DNA from 4 places in the Lysinibacillus sp. A4 genome. Region 1 is predicted to be linked to each of the others. Evidence: riboswitches for the same ligand, from Rfam matches in the RefSeq annotation. Region 1 holds a riboswitch; each other region holds the start of a gene.
What was found. A riboswitch is a leader RNA that binds a small molecule or an ion and turns the genes downstream of it on or off. The one in region 1 is predicted to bind thiamine pyrophosphate.
Positions count from the first base shown of each region.

Region 1 (2,206 bases):
GGCTGATGTAATGTGGTCATAACCTGGAGCAATATCTGTTGTGAGTGGTCCTAATGTATAGAAGGGCGCTTCCTTACAAACCTCTAATTGCTTGTCCATATTTTCTTTAATCAGATGCATTGGTACATGACCTGGTCCTTCAACCATCACCTGAACATCATGCTGCCAAGCAATTTGTGTTAGCTCACCTAGTGTTTCAAGCTCTGCAAATTGTGCCTCATCATTGGCATCTGCAATTGAGCCTGGGCGTAAACCATCACCTAAGGAAAAAGCAACATCATAGGCTTTCATAATTTCACAAATTTCCTCAAAGTGTGTATACAGGAAATTCTCTTGATGATGATATAAACACCACTGTGCCATGATAGAGCCACCTCGAGATACAATACCTGTCACACGATTTGCTGTAAGCGGTACATAGCGTAAAAGGACACCTGCATGAATAGTGAAATAATCCACACCCTGCTCAGCTTGCTCGATGAGGGTATCACGATAAACCTCCCACGTTAAATCCTCTGCTACACCATTTACCTTTTCTAAAGCCTGATAAATTGGCACTGTTCCCACTGGTACTGCAGCATTTCGAATAATCCATTCTCTCGTTGTATGAATATGTTTACCAGTCGATAAATCCATAATATTATCTGCGCCCCATCGAGTTGCCCAGGTCATTTTCTCAACTTCTTCTGCAATGGAAGAAGATACAGCAGAATTCCCGATATTCGCATTGATCTTTACATGAAAATTACGCCCAATAATCATTGGTTCTGCCTCAGGGTGATTAATATTAGAAGGCATTATAGCACGCCCAGCTGCAATTTCTGAACGTACAAATTCAGGATCCATATTTTCACGTATCGCTACAAACTCCATTTCAGGCGTTATCATCCCCCTTCGTGCATAGTAAAGCTGTGTCACATTTTTACCTTTTTTAGCACGAAAAGGCTTTCTCGCCAACTCAGGAAAGACATTTTCTTGAATACGCGGGTCATCAACATGACGAAAGCCATTATCCTCAGGTTTAATGGAGCGTCCCTCATATGCTTCTACATCCCCTCGCTCTTGAATCCATGCATTTCGTAAGGCAGGTAAACCTTTCGTAATATCTACTTGGTAGGCTGGATCTGTATAGGGCCCACTTGTATCATATACTCGAATAGGAGCATTTTCTTCATTTCCAAAGCTGCCTGTTGTCGGACTTAATGCAATTTCTCGCATAGGTACTAGAATATCTGGGCGTGATCCTTCCACATATACTTTTTTGCTTCCTTCAAAGCTAGACATAATGGTAATATTCTTTTCACTAATTGCTGACATGAGCTACTTCTCTCCCTTAAATATATTTTGATACAAGGACCGAATCTAGCTCACCCAACAATCCAAAAAATAAAGGCCGAATCCAAAATAATTATTTGGATCCGGCCACGAATGTAAAGGTCTATTGATTGCATACTCTGCAATAGCTTCTTAACTTTCCCACGCTGGTATGAGCCAGATCAGGTCCAAAGGGTCAAGAAACTTCGTAGCGTTTCCCTCTCAGCCTGACTCATCAGACTCCCCTAGTTAATACTATTTAGTTTGATGCTAGTGTAGCAGATAATACTAAGAGATGGAAGTTATTTTTTATCTTACTAGGTAAATAATATTTCCGCAAAATAGATCACAATGGTTACAGTTATACAGCTTACAATGGTTGAAAATAAAACAGCTTGCGCGGCTGTTGCTGATTCTACATCATATTCCAATGCTAGACTAGAACTATTACGAGATGTTGGAAAGGCACTAGCTATAAACAGTGATTGTGCGACGACTCCATCTAATCCCAATATATAAATAATGGCTAATGCAACAGAAGGTCCAATAATTAATCGCGTAAAACAGCTGATAAAGACGGTTTTATTAAACATTGATTTCATCTCTAGTTGTGATAATTGCGCGCCTAATGTAATTAAGGCCACAGCAATAAATCCATCTGCCACATGTTCTACTGGTATTTTGATAAACTGTGGAATACCAATATCAAAATAATTCATAGCTGCACCTATAATCAGCGCATGAATAATAGGCATTTTAAAAAAATCCTTAATGATTGTCATACCTGACTTTGTAGAAGAAATTAAATTGTATAAACCATATGTATACGTAGTCATATTTTGAAAGATTACGAGCATGACCTGAATGGCTACCCCAATAGGTTGCGTGGCAA
Region 1 is NZ_JANWTB010000014.1:111,284-113,489, reverse strand. It holds gene thiC (phosphomethylpyrimidine synthase ThiC) at 1-1,317, opposite strand, end outside; TPP riboswitch at 1,457-1,571, opposite strand; gene NY607_RS21805 (AEC family transporter) at 1,632-2,206, opposite strand, start outside.

Region 2 (2,206 bases), on a different contig from region 1:
TGGTTGAGGAAAAAACTATACAAGCAGAAGATACAAATGTAGCACAGTTGTTAAAAGGCATGAAAAAACGATCTTAAATAGAGGAAGCAGTGCAAACTCGAATAGTTTTGCACTGCTTTTTTTATGTTGCTTGAAATAGAGAGTTATCCCCTTTGTAGAGAGGGGAAGATGATCTACAAAGTGGACTCTTTGCTCATAAGGAGGAGAAAGGCGCTCCAAATTGGACTGCCCGCAGCTCAATGAATGCTCATAATCCAATACCTCTTAATAAAGAGAAGAATTAAATCTCTTTACGAGCTCTGTTTTACGCAAGCTACTCGCAACCATTACACCTAAAATAGCACCGATCGTACTTGATGTTAAAAAGGCTGGTAGGAAGAAGAATGCTGCTACAGATGTTCCCATGAATAATTTTGCATAAGGGACGGCAATAAGTGAAGCCAGAATGCCCGTTCCGATAACCTCTCCGATACCAGCTAACCACATTTTATTGCTATATTTATAGGCAAGAGCAGCACAGACCGCACCGATGATACTACCAGGGATAGCTAGTAGAGAGCCTGTTCCAGTAAGGATACGAATGATGGCAGTGACAAAGGCAACTATAACAGTTGGTACAGGCCCAAGTATAATGGCTCCTATCACATTAATCGCATGCTGAACGGGGTAAGCACGTGCGATGCCTGTTGGGATGGATACGAAAGTAGAGCCTGCAACAGCAACGGCTACTAATAAAGCCATGACTGTTAATTTACGAATTGACATAAAGTTCACTCCTTTTGGTAAAGTTCGTGAGGAAAAATAAAAAGGCCACCCCCTTTAAACAATAGGAAGCGGCCTTGCGTGTATATAGTGACAACAGCAAGTAGCGCCACTTCCCTCCGCTAGTGTGAACTAGATCAGGTTCAAAGGGTCCGTATATTACCATATACGTCTCAGCCTTTTAAAGACTCCCCTAGTGGTTAAAATCATTCAATTTTGTGAATCAACAATAATGTACCATACTGCTAAAAATAGTCAATGATTTTTCAGACTATTTTGTATCGGGATGCATTAAATGAGGTGCTTTTTTCACTGTCCAGATGAGCGCAAGGAAGAAACAGGCTAATAATATGATAGAACCGAAAATATATGGGCTATTCATATTCCAGTCAAATAATAAACCTGCCAAAGCGGGTCCAATCATATTTCCGAGGCTCATATAGGCATTATTCAAGCCCGCAGCAAATCCCTGCTCTTTCTCTGCAAGCTTTGAGATGAGTGTATTAACAGCTGGACGAATTAATGTCGTTGCTGTAGAGAAAATTGTTGCTACAACTAAAATAAGGGCAAAGCCAGAAACAAATAATATTAAGAAAATAGCAACGGATGCAATAAATAAATTTACTAGTACTACTTTCATTTCACCATAACGATTGAACAATGGTGTAATAATAAACATTTGTACTACTACTCCAAAAGCACCACCAACAACTAATATAATCGCTATATCTACAGGTGTGTAATTAAACTTTTCTGTCACAAATAATGACAATGTCGTTTGGAAATTTGCAATTCCAAACGAGAACACCAGCATAATTATGAGCATAACAAAATAAGGCATATGTATGGAACGAGCCATTTGCTTCGCCAGATTGTCTTGCTTTTGTTTCTGTTGCGCAGTGTTTGGTTTGGTAGAAGGTAATAAAAAGTAAGATAAAATAGATGCTACAATGGCTGCAGCTCCAGCTGTGAAAAATGGGAAATGTAAGCTTACCTTTGCTAAAAAGCCACCAATACCAGGTCCAATCATAAAGCCAAGAGACATAGCGGCACCCAACATCCCCATACCTTTCCCACGTTCTTCATAGGTTGTGACGTCAGCGACAAAAGCCATAATAGGAGGTGCAACAAATGCGGAACCTAGACCACCTAAAAATCGTGCTAAAAAGAGCATCCATACATCTGTAGCAAGGCCAAATCCGATTTGTGCAAGACCTGTTACGATAAGACCGAAAATAATTAAATTTTTTCGTCCGTACTGATCTGAAAGATTCCCAGCAATAGGAGAAAATACGAATTGAGCTAAGGCGAACGTTGCGATTAGCATACCTAGAACTTGTCCTGCTGCACCAAATATTTTTAAATACTCTGGCATGACAGGAATAATAATGCCAATACTTCCCATTGCGATAAACATATTAAACATTAAAATATACAAAGCCGC
Region 2 is NZ_JANWTB010000006.1:343,366-345,571, reverse strand. It holds gene NY607_RS14765 (VWA domain-containing protein) at 1-77, shown strand, start outside; gene thiW (energy coupling factor transporter S component ThiW) at 265-765, opposite strand; TPP riboswitch at 860-967, opposite strand; gene NY607_RS14755 (MFS transporter) at 1,034-2,206, opposite strand, start outside.
Region 2: another riboswitch for thiamine pyrophosphate. It lies ahead of thiW (energy coupling factor transporter S component ThiW); the one in region 1 lies ahead of thiC (phosphomethylpyrimidine synthase ThiC).

Region 3 (2,206 bases), on a different contig from region 1:
AATGTTTAGCTCCCTGATCTTGTGTGCAATTGCTTTGATAATTTCTGAGGAATAAAGCATTCCTGTTTTAATCGCAGCGATTGGAAAATCTTCTACTAAGGCCTCGAATTGTTTTTTTATAAAGGAAACGTCAATAGGGTAAACACCTGTTACACCCAAAGTATTTTGAGCAGTTAGAGCAGTAATAACAGAAGTACCAAACACTTCTAATTCCTGAAATGTTTTTAAATCAGCCTGTATACCCGCGCCACCACCACTATCTGAGCCAGCGATTGTTGTTACAATATGCATGAAGCTGCACCATCCTTTGATAAGCGATGTATAGCATTGAGTAAGGCTATTTGAAAATCACCAATGTCTGCAGTAAATGCGGATGCCAGTACACCTGCTTTTTTATAGTAAGTAAGTGTTTCCGTTAATTGTTGGTAAGGATTATGGCTTACACTATAGGCTGCGCCACAAATTGCGCTAAGTAAACAACCTGTACCCGTTACTTCCGTCATTTGTGGATGACCACCAGCGATCCATTGGCTATGCTTGCCATCAGTTATAAAATCGCGTTCTCCTGTGACAATAACAATGCATTGATAGCGTTGAGCCAATGATGTGGCTTCTAATTCCATAGCGATAGTGCCATGACCACTATCGACACCTTTTTGTTGCCAATTTACACCAACTATTGCTGCTAGCTCGCCGAGATTACAGCGAATCACGGCAAAGTGTATGTTTTCCAGTAAGTATCTTACGGTTTCCTTACGATAAGTTGTGGCTCCAACTCCGACAGGATCTAAAATAACAGGAATACCAAGTTTATTGGCTTTTTCACCTGCTAATAACATGGCACTTTTTGTGCGATCATTAAGTGTTCCAATATTAATTAATAATGCTTGAGCAATGGCCACCATCTCCTCTACCTCTTGGTAGTCATCGGCCATTACTGGTGAAGCACCTATCGCTAATAAACCATTTGCTTGAAAATTTGCCACTACATAATTGGTAATACAATGGATAAGTGGTTGCTGTTGACGAATTGTTTGAAAAATCATTGTAGTCCTCCTTTAGGGATGGACGTAAGCATGCAAAAAAGGCTCTTTTTGTGTAAAAATGCACGAAAAGAGCCTTTCATCTGAAAACGATGTTTATTGCTCCCTACGTCAGTATTAACTAACAGGTTCAAAGGGTCAGGTTTTACCTTCTCAACTCTTACGAGTCCCCCTGCAATCTTGCTTTTAGTTGACCAAAATGTACCATACTTTTCATTTGTATTCAATAGCAAGTTTTCCTATAGATAAAATGTGACCGATGCCATATAGGAGGGTATGATAGTTGTCATGACTTTACCGAAATTAAGCACAAACCATTGAAAATGCTGAAAAAAGAGTTTTATAATGTGTCATAACAAAAGGGGGCAATTGCCATGAAAAGACAAGATTTAGTTGCACCAGAATGGTATAACATAGTAGAGGAAATTGAAAAATATGCTCAGGATGCAGCCAAAAATGCTTTAATCATTTGTGAAGAAAACCAAGACATCCAATGTATTACATATGCACATTTATTGGAAAAAGCGAATCAAGCAGCACATGTATTCACCAAGCAAGGTTTAAAGAAAGGTGATGTCATTTTAGTAATGGTACCACGTTCGGTTGAAGCATATATTGTGTATATTGCTGCATTGAAAGCGGGTTTAACTATTATTCCAAGTTCTGAGATGTTAAGAACAAAGGATATTGAGTATCGAATTCATCATGCAAATGCTAAAGCAGTTATTGCATTTGAACCCTATATTGAACAGTTCGATAAAGTAGGAAATTTACAAGACATACTGCAATTTGTCATAGGGAATGCACATGAACCTTGGCAGAACATACTTGAAAAAATGAATAATCAACCTACAACCTACATAAATCCTATCCCAACAAAAAGCACAGACAATGCATTTTTAGCCTATACAAGCGGAACAACAGGAAATCCAAAAGCAGCAGTGCATACGCATAGTTGGGGCTATGCTCATTTACGAACAACAGCACCACATTGGTTGGGTGTACAAGAAAATGATATTGTTTGGGCGACTGCAGCACCAGGGTGGCAAAAATGGATTTGGAGTCCATTTCTAGCTACTTTAGGCAGTGGTGCTACTGCATTTGTCTACAAAGGTAAATTTGAAGCAGCTTCTTATTTAGCATTGCTTGAGAGATTCAAAATC
Region 3 is NZ_JANWTB010000003.1:475,775-477,980, reverse strand. It holds gene thiD (bifunctional hydroxymethylpyrimidine kinase/phosphomethylpyrimidine kinase) at 1-291, opposite strand, end outside; gene thiM (hydroxyethylthiazole kinase) at 279-1,046, opposite strand; TPP riboswitch at 1,130-1,227, opposite strand; gene mbcS (acyl-CoA synthetase MbcS) at 1,418-2,206, shown strand, end outside.
Region 3: another riboswitch for thiamine pyrophosphate. It lies ahead of thiM (hydroxyethylthiazole kinase); the one in region 1 lies ahead of thiC (phosphomethylpyrimidine synthase ThiC).

Region 4 (2,206 bases), on a different contig from region 1:
AATTTTCACTTGTGTAATGACATTAATGGCACCAAGTTCAATCATTTTCTCATTCATTTTTTCAATGATTTGGAGCAATGTTGAAAGCTCACCCTCCATCGTTGTTTCCAATGGATGTACCTCATATTTCACCCCAGAAGCATCGATCACCGCAATTGCTGCATCGACATATGGTATAACATCTTCATATTTCTCTGTCTTCGGAATGATTTGTACACTGATTAATGAATTTGCCATCTTATTTGGCCTCCTTTTTAGGTAAGAAATCATTAGTAAAGGCTTTTTTCGCATCAAATTCGCCCTCTAGTACTTGATTGCTAGACATCCATTTCGCGTAATTTTCCCACACAGAAAGCTTTTGCTCTCCCCATTGCTTGGCATCATCCTGATATTTATCAGCCAGCCATTCCTGACTTTTATGCACTAATGCTTTATCTAAATCAGGTGCCGCTTCGATTAAAATATCAGCCGCTTCACTTGGGTTTTCAATTGCGTATTCATAGCCCTTCGATGCAGCTGCCACAAAGGCTTTGACTACATCCGGGTTGTCCTGTATCATTTTTTCATTTGTAGCTAAAACTGGCGTATAATAATCCAATTGATCACTATAATCTGTAAGATATAGCATATTAATCTTTTCCCCACGCAGCTCAGCCTCAATCCCAGTCCATGCATAATAAATCCAAGCAAAATCTATATCTTTTTCCATCATTGTGAAGAAATCTAAATCCCCTGCATTGACGATATCTAGCTTATTAATATCTGCCTTTTCTTTTTGCATGAGTGATTGTAAAACGGCTTGCTCTAATGGCGCGCCCCAACCACCATAGGTTTTACCTTCAAAATCCTTTGGCGATGTAATGCCCTTCGAAGCAATAGAAGCAAAGCCAGATGTATTATGCTGTATAATTGCTGCGATGGAGACCAGCGGCACATCCTGTACTCGTGCCTGTGTTATGCCTTCCTGATAGCTCACGCCAAAATCCGCCTTTCCAGAAGCAACAAGCTGATCTGCGCCCGCCTCACCAGGCATAATAATATCAACATCTAAACCCTGTTCCTCAAAATAACCGAGTTTTTTGGCAACATATAGTCCTGTATGATTTGTATTCGGCGTCCAATCCAGTACCACAGACACCTTTTTCAGCTTGTCTGCAGCCTGCTTGTCATCCTTGTCACTACAGCCTACTAATGTCAATAGTGCTGCCAATAAAATAAAAAACCATTTTTTCATGCGAAAGCCTCCCAGTTTGTAATATGAAAGTGTTCATGAATGAATGTTGTCACCAGAAGAAAGCGTATACAATGTTGGCAAGCTGTTGCTTGAAAACATAAAAAAACGCCTAGGATTCCTCCCAGACGTATTGCAATCAATCTTCAAAACTTTGCTTTTTGAATAGATGTTCCCTACGCTGGTACGAGCCAAATCAGGTTCAAAGGGTCAGCGTCTACCGGACACAATCTCAGCTAGCAATTACTAGCCCCCCTACATTCTTTCGCTATGAACTTTTCGATGATTATTATACCCATAGTTTCACTTAAATGACAAGGTGCTATTTTTGAATAGAGCTTAAAGCCCAGCGCTCCTAAGAGGCTGGGCATGCTTTTAGCTTGGTTTCTGTTCTTTTTTGGCTGTTACAACATGAGAAATTGCTCCATCTGTTGCAATATCCACTTTAAATGAACCATTGGAATGGCGATCCGCACGAGACAATGCTTGTACGTCAATCATCTCTTGAACACCTTTTTCAGTTTCAATCACAACCTGCTCCTCGTCTGTTGCTTGAACAACTGCCACAATTCGGTGAGGGTTTGCTTTTAACTCTGTTAATACTTTTAGTCCACGTTTTGCACGACTTGCTACTTCAACTTCAGCGACATTCATTTTCTTCACGGCCCCACGCTGTGTCACAATCACTACATAGTGGGTAACATCAGGCTGTAACACATTGACTCCAACTAAGGCTTCTCCATCTTTTAGTGTGATCCCTTTCACACCACCTGTTTTCACACCTGTCACAGGTAGTTCCTCCATTGGGAAACGAATCGCATAGGCTGTATCCGTTGTGAGCATCAGCTCCACGTCATCTGTTACAAATGATGCATAGATCATCGCATCACCAGCCTTGACATTCATCGTTTTAATTGGCTTTGAATAACGCGTTACCGCATAGTCTGCGAGTGGTGAGCGCTTAATTTGGCCATC
Region 4 is NZ_JANWTB010000004.1:54,059-56,264, forward strand. It holds gene NY607_RS08780 (thiamine-binding protein) at 1-237, opposite strand, end outside; gene NY607_RS08785 (ABC transporter substrate-binding protein) at 239-1,234, opposite strand; TPP riboswitch at 1,388-1,498, opposite strand; gene parC (DNA topoisomerase IV subunit A) at 1,607-2,206, opposite strand, start outside.
Region 4: another riboswitch for thiamine pyrophosphate. It lies ahead of NY607_RS08785 (ABC transporter substrate-binding protein); the one in region 1 lies ahead of thiC (phosphomethylpyrimidine synthase ThiC).